DNA from 2 places in the Marinobacter sp. AN1 genome. Region 1 is predicted to be linked to the other one. Evidence: riboswitches for the same ligand, from Rfam matches in the RefSeq annotation. Region 1 holds a riboswitch; the other holds the start of a gene.

Region 1 (4,422 bases):
AAGGGTTCACCACGGTGAACTCGCCGGAGAGGTTCGATTTGACGAACAGGTTCTGGTAGGCCGGTTCGATGGACTGGGAGACGCCGACGATGTTGGAGATGGTGGCCGTGGGGGCGATCGCCATGACGTTGCTGTTGCGCATGCCGTTGCTGGCAACGAGCTCCCGAACGGGGGTCCAGTCCAGCCGGGTTTCGGTGTTGACCGAGACGTCGCCGTCGCGACGGTTCGCTCTCAGCAGGTCCAGGGAGTCGATGGGCAGGATGCCCTGGTCCCACAGGGAACCCTCGTAACTCCCGTAGGCGCCACGTTCACCGGCTAATGTGGCGGATGCACGGATGGCGAAGTAGCTGAGCTGTTCCATGGCCACGTCAGCGAACTCCACCGCTTCCGGGCTGGCGTAGGGTACGCCCAGTTTGTAGAGGGCGTCCTGGAAGCCCATCAGACCCAGACCCACCGGGCGGTGTTTGAGGTTGGAGTTCTTCGCCTGGGGCACCGCGTAGTAGTTGATGTCGATAACGTTATCGAGCATGCGTACGGCGGTGGTGACGGTCCGCTCCAGCCGTTTTACGTCCAGCTCGCCATCCTGCACGTGGGCCGCCAGGTTCACGGAACCCAGGTTGCACACGGCGATTTCGTCTTCGCTGGTGTTGAGGGTGATTTCGGTGCACAGGTTGGAGCTGTGCACGACCCCTTTATGCTGCTGGGGTGAACGCAGGTTGCAGGGGTCCTTGAAGGTGATCCAGGGATGGCCGGTTTCGAACAGCACGGTAAGCATCTTGCGCCATAGCTGCTTGGCGGAGACCGTCTTGTAAAGGGTGATTTCCCCCTGTTCCGCCAGCTGTTCATAGTGTTCATAGCGTTCCCGGAAAGCGTTACCGTACAGGTCGTGCAAGTCGCTCACATCGCTGGGGGAGAACAGGGTCCAGTCGCCATCTTCACGCATGCGTTCGATCAGCAGGTCCGGCACCCAGTTGGCGGTGTTCATATCGTGGGTGCGGCGGCGTTCGTCACCGGTGTTCTTGCGCAGCTCCAGGAATTCCTCGATGTCCAGGTGCCAGCTTTCCAGGTAGGCGCAGACGGCGCCCTTGCGCTTGCCGCCCTGGTTCACCGCCACGGCGGTGTCGTTGACCACTTTCAGGAACGGCACCACACCCTGGCTCTGACCGTTGGTGCCCTTGATGTGGGAGCCCAGGGCCCGCACCGGGGTCCAGTCGTTGCCAAGGCCGCCAGCCCACTTGGACAGCATGGCGTTGTCACGGATGGCGCCGTAGATGCTCTCCAGGTCATCCTGCACGGTGGTCAGGTAGCAGGAGGACAGCTGGGAATGGCGGGTACCGCTGTTGAACAGCGTGGGGGTGCTGGCCATGTAGTCGAAGCTGGACAGCAGCTCATAGAATTCGATGGCGCGGGTGTTGGGGTCATCCTCCCGCAGGGCCAGGCCCATGGCCACCCGCATGAAGAACACCTGAGGCAACTCCAGGCGGGCCTTGTTCCAGTGCAGGAAGTAGCGGTCGTAAAGGGTCTGCAGGCCAAGGAAGCCAAACTGCTGGTCCCGCTCCGGTTTCAGGGCGGCGCCCAGCCGTTCAAGGTCAAAGGCGGCGAGGGCTTCGTCCAGCAGTTCGTAGCGGATGCCTTCGTGAATAAACGCAGTCAGCGCCTGTGGGTAAACCTCCGCCAGCGAGAGCGTGGTGGGCAGGTTCAGCGCCCCGGCGGTTTCCAGGCGGATCTGTTCCAGCAGCAAACGGGCGGTGACCGCACTGTAGTCCGGCTCCTGTTCGATACGGCCACGGGCGGTCATGATCAGTGCGGACAGTACCCCGGTTTCCTCGATACCGTCGTAGAGGTTGCGCAGGGCGTCTTCCACCAGGGATTCGCCATTGATGCCCTGCAGACCCGTAGCCGCCTGTTCCACCTGCAGTTTCATCAGGCCCAGATCCAGCGGCGCTGATGTGCCATCCGCCTTCTTCACGGTCAGGTGCGGGTGCGCTTCCACTGGCTCGTCCAGCGCCCGCTGGCGTGCGTGTTCCTCCCGGTAGAGGACGTAGGCGCGGGCGACTTTCTGCTCTTCGCCCCGCATCAGCGCCAGCTCCACCTGGTCCTGGATGTCCTCGATATGCACCTTGCCACCAGCCTTAAGGCGACGACTGATGGCCTGGACCACCTGCTCAGTCACGGCTTTGACGGCATGGTTGATATGGGCGGAACCGGCGGCCTGGTCACCCTCCACGGCGAGGAAGGCCTTGGTGACGGCGACGCTGATCTTGGAGGGGTCGAAACCCACCAGGGTGCCGTTGCGCTTGATCACCTGGAGGGATTCCGTGGTGGCTGGGGGTGCTTCGGCCAGGGCTGTGGACATGGGTGTTCTCCTTTACAACGCGTTGGTATTGCTGGCTTCGCGTTGCAGGAGGGGTTGGTTAGCCACGGAATCCACGGAAGAACACGGAAAAAGATGAAAAGATTTTTAGCCACGAAACCCACGAAAGAACACGAAAAAAATGATTACTGAACAAACAGGTCTGGTTGTTTCAACTTCGTGTTCTTTCGTGGATTTCGTGGACCAATAACGTCTTGGTCTTTTGCTTTTTCCGTGTTCTTCCGTGGATTCCGTGGCAAAAAACTGGAACCCGTCCGCTCGCCTTTAAAACGCGAAGGCACAGCACTCTGTCCTTGGCCGGTCTTCGGACTCAGGGGCGTAAACCTTCCGGTTCGGCCTTGCGGGCGACTTCCCGGCGTGTGCCAGTGTCATGATGCCCGTTCGTTCCCCAATACCGCTGCGCGTCAGTTCCGGACTCTCACCGGATTCCCAATACCAGACTGATCATCAATTAATCACAATATCTGGTATTACGCCAAGAACATAAACACTATATACAGAGAAACCACCGACAACAACCATGCTGAGCGACAGAGGGATCAGGATCACACCAGCGAGGTTTCACCCGCCATTTCGATAAACGCCCGGGTGTGGCGGTCGTCGAGGTCTGCCGTTCGAACGCCCAGGTGGATGTGCTTGTGAATGCCCTGTTCACCCAACCTGACTGGCGTGATTGGCAGGCTCTCAGCGTATTCTTCCACCAGCCAAAGGGGTAACGTGGCCACGCCCCGGCCGGCGGCGACCATCTGCAGCATCATCTCGGTGGCTTCCAGTACCTTGTGCTTTTTGGGCAGGCAACTGGCAGGCAACAGGAACTGCTGGAAGATATCCAGGCGCTCGATGGCCACCGGGTAGGTATACAGGGTCTGGGCGGCCACCTGCTGCGGGGTTACCCGTTCCAGCCCGGCAAGCTCACTATCACGGCTGACCACCAGCACCTGCTCGTAGGGAAACACCGGCTCGAAGTGAATCCCTTCCCGAACGATCGGATCTGGCGTCACCAGCAGGTCAATGTCATGGTTGAACAGCGCTGCCATGCCACCGAACTGGAACTTCTGGGTGACGTCCACATCCACCCCTGGCCACCGGGCCAGGAAGGGGTCCACAACTTTCAGCAACCACTGGTAACAGGGGTGACACTCCATACCAATGTTCAGCGCCCCCCGTTCGCCCCGGGCAAACTGCAACAGGCGCTCATCCACCCGTTCCAGCTGGGGCAGCAGGCGGTTGGCCTGTTGCAACAGGTAATCACCAGCCTGGGTGAGCTTGAGGCCCCGACCTTCCTTCTGCCACAAGGGCGTACCCAGTAGCTGCTCGAGCCGGGTGATCTTGTGACTGAGGGCGGACTGGGTCAGGTGCAATGCCCTGGCGGCAGCGGTCAGGGAACCCTGGCGGTCGATTTCCCGCAGGATTTTCAGATGGCTTCGTTCGATCATGGCTATTTATGAATCAATGTCATGGATTGGTGACATTTAACCATTTTTCGTCATGAACTGCAGTGGTTATGCTCCTGCCACTTATTGATTAACAGGAGCACCACCATGGCACTGACACACAACCTCGGGTTTCCCCGCATCGGCACCCGGCGAGAACTCAAATTCGCACTGGAAGACTACTGGAAGCAGAAAACCACCGCGGACGACCTGTTGAACACGGCGAAACACCTGCGGCAGCAGAACTGGCAAACCCAGGCCGACCTGGACTACGCGCCGGTGGGGGACTTTTCCCTGTACGACCATGTCCTGGACATGAGCTTCACCCTGAGCCATCTACCGGAGCGGGTTCAGGGACTTAAGGGCAGCGAACTGGACCACTACTTCCGCGTGGCCCGGGGCCGGTCACCGGCGGACTGCGGTTGCGGCATTGCGGCCGGTGAGATGACCAAGTGGTTCGACACCAACTATCACTACATCGTCCCGGAAGTGTCCGAAGACACGTCGTTCTCCCTCAACAACCAGAGGCTGTTAGAGCAGAATGCCGAGGCGCGCAGTGCCGGTGTGTCCCCCAAGCCGGTGATTATCGGTCCGGTCACCTACCTGTGGCTGTGC
Region 2 (4,422 bases), 440 kb from region 1:
CCAGTCGCCGGTTGGCCGATGGCCGTCACCGGATGCTCTACGTCTGGTGCTCATGGCTCTCCTGTGTACAACGTTGTTATCACGGGGACTACCGGGGAATCTGGGCGTTGTAACGATAGCGCAGGAACTTCTGGGCCTGGCTGACGACCTGGAAGGCGTCTTTCAGGTGGCTGCGCTCGAAGGGGGACAGATCTTCCGGGCGCACGTTGTTGTCCGGTTCGCGCCCGTCTTCCATGGCCAGGGCCTGGTGGCGGATACGGACGATAGCGATAAACTCCATGGCATCCCTCAGGTTGCCCACGCCGTCTTCCGGCAGTAAGCGGGTCTTGCCAATGTCCCGCAGCCGGTCAAAGGAATTCTGGGCCCGGGATCCACAGGCCAATGCATGCACCCGAATCAGGTCGGATACCGGCGCCGTACCCCGACGCTTCAGGTTGAAGGTTTTCTGCTGTTTGCCATCTTCCTCCATCACAAACTGGCGGAAGAAGCCCAGGGGTGGCGTTCGATTGAGGGCATTGCGGGCCAGCATGGCCAGGAATCGCTGACTGTTCTGTGCTTTTTCTGCGATCAGCTCCTTGAGGGCTTCGGCGTAGCGCTCCTCACCGTACACCCCGTCCAGGTCAAAGAAGATATTACTGTTGAGCAGGGCTTCCGCCTTGGGATTATCGATCCAGTCGGTGAAATAGTCCTTCCAGACTTTCAGGGGCTGCCGCCACTTGGGGTTGGTCGCCATGATATCGCCGGTGCAGTAGGCATAGCCGCATTCGGCCAGGCCATCGCTGACGAACTTTGCCAGGGCGAGGAAGTAGGCGTCGTGCTCAGCCGGGTCGAAACTGTCATCCAGTACCATGGCGTTATCCTGGTCGGTGACAATAAGCTGCTCATCCCGGGCCATGGACCCCAGGGCGAGGAAACAGTAGGGCACCGGTGGCGGGCCAAGTTTCTCCTCTCCAAGCTCCAGAAGTCGCTGGGTAAAGCTGCGGCCGATACCGGCCATGGCACTGCCGATCATGTGGGAATTGGCGTCTTCGTTTACCATCCGGATAAAGCTGTTGCGGACTTCCTGGCTGATGGCCTTGAGGCCTTTCACATCGGGCTGGCGGTGAATGTTGCTGACCACGTACAGGCTGTTCTGGGATTCATACTTGACGATATCGGACAGGGCCACCACACCCCGGGGCTTGCCCTTTTCGATGACCGGCAGGTGGTGCACATTGTTGTGCAGCATTTGCAACATGGCCTCGAACACCAGCGCATCGGGCCGGATGGTGATCAGATCCGGTGACATGATATCGGCCACCGGGGTTTCCGACGGCAGGGCGTCGGCCACGGCCCGGGTGCGCAGATCACGATCGGTGATGATACCCACCAGGTTGCCCTCGTCGTCCCCGCTGCCCTCAACCAGCAGCAGGGACGATACCCGGTTATCGGTCATGATGCGGGCGGCCTCCTGCAGGCGCACGGTGGAGGGGGCGGTTACCGGTTGGCGAGAGATCAGCCGGGAGACCTTCGCCGTCATCGAGTCGTTGACCTGGTCCGATCGGGTGACGGCCTGGCGCAGGCGGCTCTTGTCCTCTACCTCCACGAAGTCGGCAAAGACATCATGGTTATCGAACAGGTCCTGAAACACCGGGTACGGGATCAGGTAGATGAGGGTGTCCTCCAGGGCTGTGGCAGGAAAGCGCACCTGGCGACCCATCAAAAGACCGATCTGGCCGAAGATTTCGCCCTCGCCGAGCCGGTTGTACAGCTCCCCGGAGCGTCGGTAGAGTTCTGCCGCACCGCTGCGGATATAATGCAGGTCGGTATTCTTCTGGCCCAGCTCCAGGATTTTTTCCCCGCCCTGGAAATAGGCAATCTCGATACTGCCGGCCACCCGGTCCAGCGCCTCATCCGGCAGTTCATCGAAGGGTGCGTGCTGCTGTAAGTGGTTACGGATGTCGATCAGTTCCGCTTGCATGGGCCGCCCTGTTGCTATGGTGTCATTGAGGGTAACCACTGCAATATAGCAGGGCAGCAAGGCGGTTCGCGAACGGGTGGCCTGCAACACTTGATGAATTACATTGACCACCACAAGGGGTGTTGCTAGCCTTGCGCCCTGTTTTCAGGTGTCCTGCTGCCAGTATGGCGCGGGATGAAACGGGAAGTCGGTGCGCCTTCGGGCCAGTCCGACGCTGCCCCCGCAACGGTAATTGAGATAAGGGTAACCAATCCGCCACTGCGCATTGTCGTGGGAAGGCGGTTGCCCGTAACCGCACCGCGGTTCGCTCAAAAGCCCGGAGACCGGCCTGGGAACACACCCGGAGTTGCGGAGGGCGGCTCGGGTAGGCGACTCCCGGCATCTTTCCGCTCTCCGTCCTGCCTGCCCCGCTGACTACTCCGTAATGCATGTCTTGAACCCGTGCGGGTGCGCGCGGTTTGTGGAGTAGTATGATGCTCAAGGTTCCCGTTTTCGTAGCAGGCGCGTCCCTGCTCGCCCCTTCCCTGAATGCCTTTGCCCAGTCAGAGACCGATACCCGGCCAATGGATCCTATCGTGGTGACCGCCACCCTGGGTCCGAAAACGGTTGGTGAAAGTCTCTCGTCTGTTACCACGATTGAAGAAGCCGAAATACGCCGGCAGCAACCTAAAGACTTCCAGGATGTCATTGTTTCGCGCCCCGGCATAGCCATCTCTGCAAACGGCTCTCTCGGCAAAAATGCGACGGTACTTATTCGTGGGCACGAGTCTGACGGGACGGTTTTGCTGGTTAACGGTATTCGTATTCGTTCAGTAACATCTGGCTCACCAGCCTGGCACTACCTGCCACCTCAACTGATCAACCGGGTGGAAATCGTCAGGGGTAGTCGGAGCAGTCTTTACGGTGCAGATGCAATGGGTGGGGTAGTTCAGGCATACACCGCGCCAGAGAGTGAGGGTTCCAAAGGGTGGGTTGAGGTCGGCGCCGGGAACCTGGACACCCAGAACTACACCCTTGGACTTTCCTCCGTCGAGGAAAACAGTTCTCTTGGTGTCGGTATTAACCGGTTCCGGACAGATGGCGCCCCGGTGGTGGAGAATGGAGACGACAAGTCCTACGACAATACCTCCGGTAGCTTCAATGCAAGTTACGAGTTTTCCAATGGCGTTCGCGCTTATATGACCTATCTTGGCGCCGAAGGTCGCTCAGAGTATGAAGGAGGGTACAACGATTATTTGTTCCAGGTGGCAGGCGTGGGCGTCGACTTTCCGCTTACCGACCACTGGCGGACAAGCCTGCAGTTCTCTGATGCGAGGGATGAACTGGATGATGTGAGTGCCTTCCCGGGTGAATACAATACCAACACCCGTACATCTCGCCTGGAAAACTGGTTTACGGTTGGCACGCATGAGTTTGTGCTTGGCGCAGAAACCATGACCGATCGGCTGGATTCGACCCAGTCTTTCACCGAAGACAAACGCGGCAACGATGCCTATTTTGGTCAGGCCTTGTTCAATTTCGGCCCAACAGAGCTTCATCTGAGTGCTCGCAGTGACGACAATGATGCGTTTGGCACCCATGAGACATGGGGCGCATCCTACGGCTACCGGATTGATTCCAGCCATCGGCTACGTGCCAGTGTTGGCACAGCTTTCAAGGTACCAACCTTTCTGGATCTGTACGCCCCACCAGCCTGGGGCGGTAATCCGGACCTGGAGCCAGAAGAGTCAACCAGCTACGAAATCGGTATGGAAGGTAACTATGGAAACTGGTTTTGGGATGTCGCCCTTTACCAGAGTGATGTAGATCAGCTTATCATCTTCGACAATACCCAGTTTCGTTCTCTGAATGTCAAGGAGGCGCGGCTTCGGGGTATTGAAGTTTCAGCGGGCTGGCAGAATAGCGATTGGACTGTGCGCGCTGGTGCCAGTGCTGGAGATTATGAAGACAGGGAAGACGGCAGCACACTGATCCGGCGACCGGAGCAGACCGTCAGGCTTGATGTCGACCGTCATTTCGACGATTGGTACGTCGGCACGACCCTTCGGGCGGAGAGTCACCGGTACAGTTACGAGCGTAAGCGTATCCCGGGGTATGGCAACTGGGATCTTCGTGCTGGCGTGAGTCTGGCAGATCAGTGGTCGGTCAAGTTGACGGTGGATAATGTACTCGATGAGGAGCATCGTCTGGCACAGTACAGTGGTGATCAATATTTCATCAGCACCGGCAGGACCGCAATGCTGTCAGTACGTTATGATTTCCTTCAGTAAGTCCCGGTCCAGACAGGTGACCCGGTAATGCTATCGTGGCGCTTAAGCTCGATAGCTGGTTTTCTGTTACTGCTTATGCTGGCAGCAGGCAGCAAGGCGGGTGGACTATGTGCGGTTGATGCCCTTGGACGGGAGGTCTGCCTGTCGGAGCGGGCCGTCCGGATTGTATCCCTGTCGCCCGGTGCAACCGAG

Evidence for each region. A riboswitch is a leader RNA that binds a small molecule or an ion and turns the genes downstream of it on or off. The one in region 1 is predicted to bind cobalamin.
Region 2: another riboswitch for cobalamin. It lies ahead of LJ360_RS01715 (TonB-dependent receptor plug domain-containing protein); the one in region 1 lies ahead of LJ360_RS19685 (ribonucleoside-diphosphate reductase subunit alpha).

Annotation. Positions count from the first base shown of each region.
Region 1 covers NZ_CP110342.1:4,256,901-4,261,322, forward strand. The annotation lists gene LJ360_RS19685 (ribonucleoside-diphosphate reductase subunit alpha) at 1-2,356, opposite strand, end outside; cobalamin riboswitch at 2,652-2,869, opposite strand; gene LJ360_RS19690 (LysR family transcriptional regulator) at 2,920-3,810, opposite strand; gene metE (5-methyltetrahydropteroyltriglutamate--homocysteine S-methyltransferase) at 3,916-4,422, shown strand, end outside.
Region 2 covers NZ_CP110342.1:393,425-397,846, forward strand. The annotation lists gene LJ360_RS01705 (3'-5' exonuclease) at 1-54, opposite strand, end outside; gene LJ360_RS01710 (putative nucleotidyltransferase substrate binding domain-containing protein) at 89-1,960, opposite strand; cobalamin riboswitch at 2,090-2,307, shown strand; gene LJ360_RS01715 (TonB-dependent receptor plug domain-containing protein) at 2,536-4,230, shown strand; gene LJ360_RS01720 (cobalamin-binding protein) at 4,258-4,422, shown strand, end outside.